DNA from 2 places in the Anoxybacillus sp. CHMUD genome. Region 2 is predicted to be linked to the other one. Evidence: a T-box and tRNA genes for the amino acid it is inferred to sense, from the RefSeq annotation. Region 2 holds a T-box; the other holds one or more tRNA genes.

Region 1 (3,399 bases), on a different contig from region 2:
AATGTCACTAATTTCTTGTAACGATAGCTCGTCAATATATTTTAAAACGATGACTGTGCGATATTTTTCCGGCAATTTTAAAATCGCTTCTTGAACCATTTTCTGTAACTCTAAGCTTTCTAAAGCATCTTCCGGAGAAGTTCCCTTATCTGCAAGCTGAGAGTACATCGTTAGCCCATCTGTTCCTGACACTTCCGCATCTAAATAAACATCAGGATTTTTTTTACGCATGCGATCGATCGATAAATTCGTTGCAATGCGATACAACCAAGAAGAAAATTTCATAGTTGGATCGTACGTATGGATGTTGACATACGCCCGAATAAACGCTTCTTGTGCCGCATCCTCCGCCTCATGACGATTTCCTAACATGCGATAGCATAGTTGATAAATTTTATCTTTGTACATTTCAACAATATCAGCAAAAGCACTTTGATCTCCTTTTTTAACTGCTTTAATGCGTTGCCTAATAAACATGTCCATGTAATATTTACCTCCACATGGGGGCTACTATTTTATACGAATAACATAAAGCAAAGTTCCACAAATCGCAACGAATATATTCATATTTTTAAAAAAAATGAAGAGGTGGCATCATGCCACCTCTCATACAAGCTTCTCACCGAACAGCGATCCCATTAAAGCGACAGCAGTTGCAGCTGTTTTATTGCGCTCATCTAAAATCGGATTCACTTCAACAAATTCAGCTGAAGTGATGATTTGCGCTTCAGCTAACATTTCCATCGCTAAATGACTTTCACGGTAAGAGAGCCCACCGATCACCGGCGTTCCAACTCCAGGTGCATCATGTGGGTCAAGCCCATCTAAGTCAAGAGACAAATGTACACCGTCTGTTCGTTCTTTTAAATACGCAATCGTCTCTTCCATTACTTTTGTCATACCGAGACGATCAACCTCATGCATTGTATATATTTTGATTCCTTTTTCTTTAATTAATTGTTTTTCGCCTTCATCAAGTGCACGAGCACCGATGATCACAATATTTTCTGGTTTCACTTTTGGACTATATCCACCAATCATCGTTAAAGCTGGATGACCAAGTCCTAAACTTGCAGCAAGCGACATACCGTGAATATTTCCCGAGGGCGATGTTTCCTCCGTGTTTAAATCTCCGTGCGCATCGTACCAAATGACGCCTAAACTTTTATAATGTCTAGCCACTCCTGCAAGTGTCCCAATCGCAATGCTGTGATCCCCACCAAGCACTAGTGGGAAACGACCTTTGGCCACAACTTCATCCACCGTAGCGGCTAGTTTTTCATTCGCCTCAGCAACCGCTTTCAAGTTTCGTAATTTTGGATTTGTCACATCTTGAACGCGCTCAGCGCGACCAATTTGAATATCTCCTAAATCCTCAATATCATGATTTAAGTTTTCTAAACGCTCTACTACGCCAGCGTAGCGAATGGCACTTGGCCCCATATCAACACCACGGCGTGTTTGTCCTAAGTCCATTGGCACTCCAATAATCGAAATGTCCATCTCGATCTCCTCCCCTTGTTGTATCTGATGTTTATTGTACATGAGGAGAAACAGTTGGCTCAACTCGACAACTTTTTGAATATTTATTCTATAACAAACAGAAAAAAACCTTAGGTATTACCTAAGGTTTTAGTATGGAGCCTATCGGGATCGAACCGATGACCTCCTGCGTGCAAAGCAGGCGCTCTCCCAGCTGAGCTAAGGCCCCATGGAGCGGAAGACGGGACTCGAACCCGCGACCCCCACCTTGGCAAGGTGGTGTTCTACCACTGAACTACTTCCGCAAACAGTGAGCCATGGAGGACTCGAACCTCCGACCCTCTGATTAAAAGTCAGATGCTCTACCTACTGAGCTAATGGCTCGTTATAAGTTAAATTATAATTAAATGGCTGGGCTAGCTGGATTCGAACCAGCGCATCACGGAGTCAAAGTCCGTTGCCTTACCGCTTGGCTATAGCCCATTGATATAACTTCATGAGTTAACTTCTCAGAATTTACCTCATGAATTAACACCGCAGGATTATTTTGAGAATTTCTGAAGGAAATTCGCGAAATAATCCGACATTGATATGACAAAAATGTATGTAATCATTATGTGAAAACAAATGGTGGAGGGGGACGGATTCGAACCGCCGAACCCAAAGGGAGCGGATTTACAGTCCGCCGCGTTTAGCCACTTCGCTACCCCTCCACGGATGGTGCCGGCTGCAGGACTTGAACCCGCAACCTACTGATTACAAGTCAGTTGCTCTACCAATTGAGCTAAGCCGGCAGTCATTTTCCCTAGACTACATTATGCTACCCAATTTCCTACACATTCATCAAAACGTATGGTGGAGGATGACGGGATCGAACCGCCGACCCCTTGCTTGTAAGGCAAGTGCTCTCCCAGCTGAGCTAATCCTCCGTAAAAGAGATGACCCGTACGGGATTCGAACCCGTGTTACCGCCGTGAAAGGGCGGTGTCTTAACCACTTGACCAACGGGCCAACATACGACACACAAGCTTCCAACCGGGCTTGAACCGGTGACCTCTTCCTTACCATGGAAGTGCTCTACCAACTGAGCTATGGAAGCACTGGCTCCGCAGGTAGGATTCGAACCTACGACCGCTCGGTTAACAGCCGAGTGCTCTACCACTGAGCTACTGCGGAATAAAAATGTAAGTAATTCATACTGCTTAACCATTATTTCAATTGAATGCTACTGCCTCTTCCTCTACTCGCATACTCAATGATGATGAATGCGTCGAGGCAACTCGCAGCTTGATCGATGAAGCATCGCTCGTCACTGAGCTACTGCGGAATAACATATTGTTTTGCCCGGCAACGTCCTACTCTCGCAGGCGGTGTCCCGCCAACTACCATCGGCGCTGGAGAGCTTAACTTCCGTGTTCGGGATGGGAACGGGTGTGACCTCTCCGCCATCGTCACCGAGCAATAATGCTTTAGACAAATGTTATTATAACGGAATATTTTTTGTTGTCAAGCATTTTTTTATTCCTTCAAAACTAGATAACAGGCTAAACAGTCGCCTCCGCTTTTCGTGATGTCTAGCTTCGAACTAACATCCTCCTACGCCTGCGCTTTTTCCGTTCGACGTGCGTGCACGTCTTCGTCAAAAGCTTTCGGCTCCGTCGGATGTTTTCTTGACTACGTCAAGAACCGTTCTCCGCTTTTCTTTTGTCTAGCTGCGGCTCCTAGCCCCTCGAATCGCTTCAGTCCTGCTGTGGCGGCAACAGCCTCCTCGCAGGCCTTTCGCGTTCTTCGTGGCTGGACAGTCGCCTGCGCTTTTCGTATGTGTTTAGTTAAGTCCTCGATCGATTAGTATCCGTCAGCTGCACGTGTCGCCACGCTTCCACCTCGGACCTATCTACCTTGTCATCTTCAAGGGAT
Region 2 (3,399 bases):
TGCTTTTTTCATGCGCGATAATACAGTTTTCATCCGATTTAACGCTGGGGATAAATCGTTTTTCAACTCCCCTTTGCTTGTAAACGGCGTATAGCGAAACGGACTTTGTGGCAATCCTGCTAAAAATGCAGCTTGCGGCAATGTTAATTCTTTTGCATCAACACCGAAAACGCCTTTTGCGGCAGCTTGAACGCCAGCAATATTTCGTCCAGATGCGTTTCTACCGAAAGGTACGACGTTCATGTATGCCTCTAAAATTTCATCTTTTGAAAAAAATTTCTCAAGCCGTAAAGCAAGTAATACTTCTTTTGCTTTTCGTTCAAATGACACTTCATTTGTTAAAATTTGGTTTTTAACAAGCTGTTGTGTTAATGTACTCCCACCGCTACGTGTTGAGGAGTTTGTTGCTTCTTGAAAAATGGCACGTATAATTGCTTTTGGTACAACCCCTTTATGCTCATAAAAATGTTCATCCTCCGTCGCGATAATCGCTTGAATGAAATAAGGGGAAACTTCTGAAAGTTTAATTTCGTCTCGCTCTAAATCGGATCGAAAATAACCAAGATATTGATGATTAGCAAAATAAATATGTGTCGTTTCTTCGTAGTTATAAATATCTTTTTTCATTTCTTTGTAAGGAATCGGTTCGGCATCTTTCACAAGCGAAGCGAAATACCCGGCCCCGACACCAAAGGCAAAACTGAACGCACATAAGCTAGCAATGAATATAATTAAACATACGTTCCAAATGACTTCATATGTAATTGTGAAATGGCGCCATAGCTTTTGCCAAGAAAATCTGACTTGTTTTTCAGACATAGTGACCTCCCATCCGTATTGTATTTTCATTATTATATCATAATTTGTCTTTTCATATCGGTAAATGTCTAAATTTGTTTCAATATCTTGACAACGATGAATGTTTTATGATAAAAGAGGATATACCGACATGTAAATAATTGAGCGATGATCGGAATGAGTAGTGCTTATCTCCCTGCGACCAGAGAGCTAGTGGTTGGTGCGAACTAGCGCATAGATGAGCATGAATTACCTCCGGGAGCATCTTTTGCGAACGGCGTGTGCCAAGTAGCAAAAGACGGTGTCGACCGTTATGGCAATGAAGTGAGAGAACATAGGTGTTCTCTAAGTAGGGTGGTACCGCGATATAAACTCGTCCCTTCATGTGAAGGACGAGTTTTTTTGTTGTGACTATAGACTAGAAAGGGTGATTGCAATGGATTTGCTCCAAGATTTACAATTTCGCGGTTTAATTAATCAAATGACGGATGAAGAAGGTCTGAAAGCATTGCTATCAGAAGAGCAAGTAAAAGTATATTGCGGTTTTGATCCGACGGCGGATAGTTTGCACATCGGTCACTTGCTTCCGATCTTAATGTTGCGTCGCTTTCAACAGGCGGGACACCAACCGATTGCGCTCGTCGGTGGAGCGACGGGGCTCATTGGGGATCCGAGTGGGAAAAAAGCGGAGCGAAAGTTGAATGAAAAAGAGACAGTTGCTCATTACAGTGAACGAATTAAACAGCAGTTAAGTCGTTTTTTAGATTTTGAAAAAGAAAATAACCGAGCGATTATTGCGAATAACTACGAGTGGATCGGATCGCTTGATGTCATTACGTTTTTACGTGATGTGGGGAAAAATTTTGGAATTAACTACATGCTTGCAAAGGAATCTGTACAGTCTCGATTAGAAACAGGAATTTCGTTTACAGAATTTAGCTATATGATTTTGCAAGCATACGATTTCTTAAAGTTATATGAAATGTATGGTTGTAAATTGCAAGTTGGTGGAAGTGACCAATGGGGGAATATTACAGCAGGGTTAGAGCTCATCCGAAAAACAGAAGAAGATGCCAAAGTATTTGGACTAACTGTCCCACTCGTAACGAAAGCGGATGGAACGAAGTTTGGGAAAACGGAAGGTGGAGCAGTATGGCTTGATGCTGATAAAACATCTCCATATGAATTTTACCAATTTTGGATTAATACAGATGACCGTGATGTCGTAAAATATTTGAAATACTTCACGTTTTTATCACATGAAGAAATTATCGAATTGGAAAAGCAAACAGCTGAAGCGCCAGAAAAACGGGCAGCGCAAAAAGCGCTAGCTGCTGAGATGACGCGCCTCGTTCATGGGGAAGAAGCGTTGCAGCAGGCGATCAACATTTCTGAAGCGCTCTTTAGCGGAGATGTAGCCAAACTAACAGCGGATGAAATTGAACAAGGGTTTAAAGATGTGCCATCGTACGTCTGCGATGAAAAAGAGATGGCGCTTGTTGATTTACTTGTAGCAAGTGGTATTTGCCCATCGAAGCGTCAAGCTCGTGAGGATGTCACAAACGGAGCGATTTATATCAATGGTGAGCGTGTGCAAGATGTGAATAAAATGATGACAGAAGAAGACCGTATGGAAGGACGTTTTACCATCATTCGTCGTGGTAAGAAAAAGTATTACTTAATTCGTTATGCATAAAAAATCCTCTCTGCCGAAGCAGAGAGGATTTTTTCATTAACGAGAGTAGAACTCAACGATTAATGCTTCGTTAATTTCCGCAGGCAACTCAGAGCGTTCAGGTAAACGAGTGTAAGTACCTTCTAATTTGTCTGCGTCAAGTGTTAAATAGTCAGGTACGAAGTTGTTCACTTCAAGCGCTTCTTTAATGATTTGAAGGTTGCGAGACTTTTCGCGAACAGAAATCGTTTGGCCTGGCTTTACACGGTAAGAAGGAATGTCAACGCGGCTGCCATCAACTAAAATGTGACCGTGGTTAACTAACTGACGAGCTTGACGGCGAGTGCGTGCGAAACCTAAACGGTAAACAAGGTTGTCTAAGCGAGACTCAAGTAAGATCATGAAGTTTTCACCGTGTTTACCAGCCATTTTACCTGCTTCTTCGAACGTTTTACGGAATTGACGTTCGTTTACACCGTACATATGGCGAAGTTTTTGCTTCTCTTGAAGCTGAATGCCATATTCAGATAGTTTTTTGCGTTGTCCTGGACCATGTTGACCTGGTGGGTAAGGACGTTTTTGTAACTCTTTACCTGTACCGCTTAACGAAATGCCAAGGCGGCGAGAAATTTTCCATGTTGGACCTGTATAACGAGCCATAAATGCTCCTCCTTTGTTTTTATTTTTGGTAAAATAAAAACAGTCGTGCCTCACTATTTATCGCCATTTTGTTTTCATGTATCCTCGCCCTAGCAGCTGAGAGTTACACGATACAACCTCCAATTAGAGACGCACGTCTCTAAGGGGAACAAAATGGACATACAAATGTGAGCACAAAGGCTGCAATATTTTACACAAAGGCTATTATAGTTTTTTTTTGCGTCTGAGTCAATCATTTTTGTATGGTCTTTGTAATAAGGATTATG

Evidence for each region. A T-box is a leader RNA that pairs with one kind of tRNA and senses whether it is charged. The one in region 2 lies ahead of tyrS (tyrosine--tRNA ligase), so its partner is inferred to be a tRNA-Tyr.
Region 1: it encodes a tRNA-Tyr, which carries the amino acid that the T-box ahead of tyrS (tyrosine--tRNA ligase) is inferred to sense. The anticodon was not compared.

Annotation. Positions count from the first base shown of each region.
Region 1 is NZ_SDLG01000022.1:41,650-45,048, forward strand. It holds gene sigW (RNA polymerase sigma factor SigW) at 1-483, opposite strand, end outside; gene rocF (arginase) at 607-1,503, opposite strand; tRNA gene ETB99_RS12495 (tRNA-Ala) at 1,639-1,711, opposite strand; tRNA gene ETB99_RS12500 (tRNA-Gly) at 1,713-1,787, opposite strand; tRNA gene ETB99_RS12505 (tRNA-Lys) at 1,794-1,866, opposite strand; tRNA gene ETB99_RS12510 (tRNA-Gln) at 1,891-1,965, opposite strand; tRNA gene ETB99_RS12515 (tRNA-Tyr) at 2,111-2,195, opposite strand; tRNA gene ETB99_RS12520 (tRNA-Thr) at 2,201-2,276, opposite strand; tRNA gene ETB99_RS12525 (tRNA-Val) at 2,336-2,411, opposite strand; tRNA gene ETB99_RS12530 (tRNA-Glu) at 2,422-2,493, opposite strand; tRNA gene ETB99_RS12535 (tRNA-Thr) at 2,509-2,581, opposite strand; tRNA gene ETB99_RS12540 (tRNA-Asn) at 2,584-2,658, opposite strand; rRNA gene rrf (5S ribosomal RNA) at 2,825-2,941, opposite strand; partial or broken rRNA gene ETB99_RS12550 (23S ribosomal RNA) at 3,308-3,399, opposite strand, start outside.
Region 2 is NZ_SDLG01000009.1:9,762-13,160, reverse strand. It holds gene ETB99_RS07960 (transglycosylase domain-containing protein) at 1-819, opposite strand, end outside; T-box leader at 958-1,182, shown strand; gene tyrS (tyrosine--tRNA ligase) at 1,235-2,494, shown strand; gene rpsD (30S ribosomal protein S4) at 2,531-3,133, opposite strand.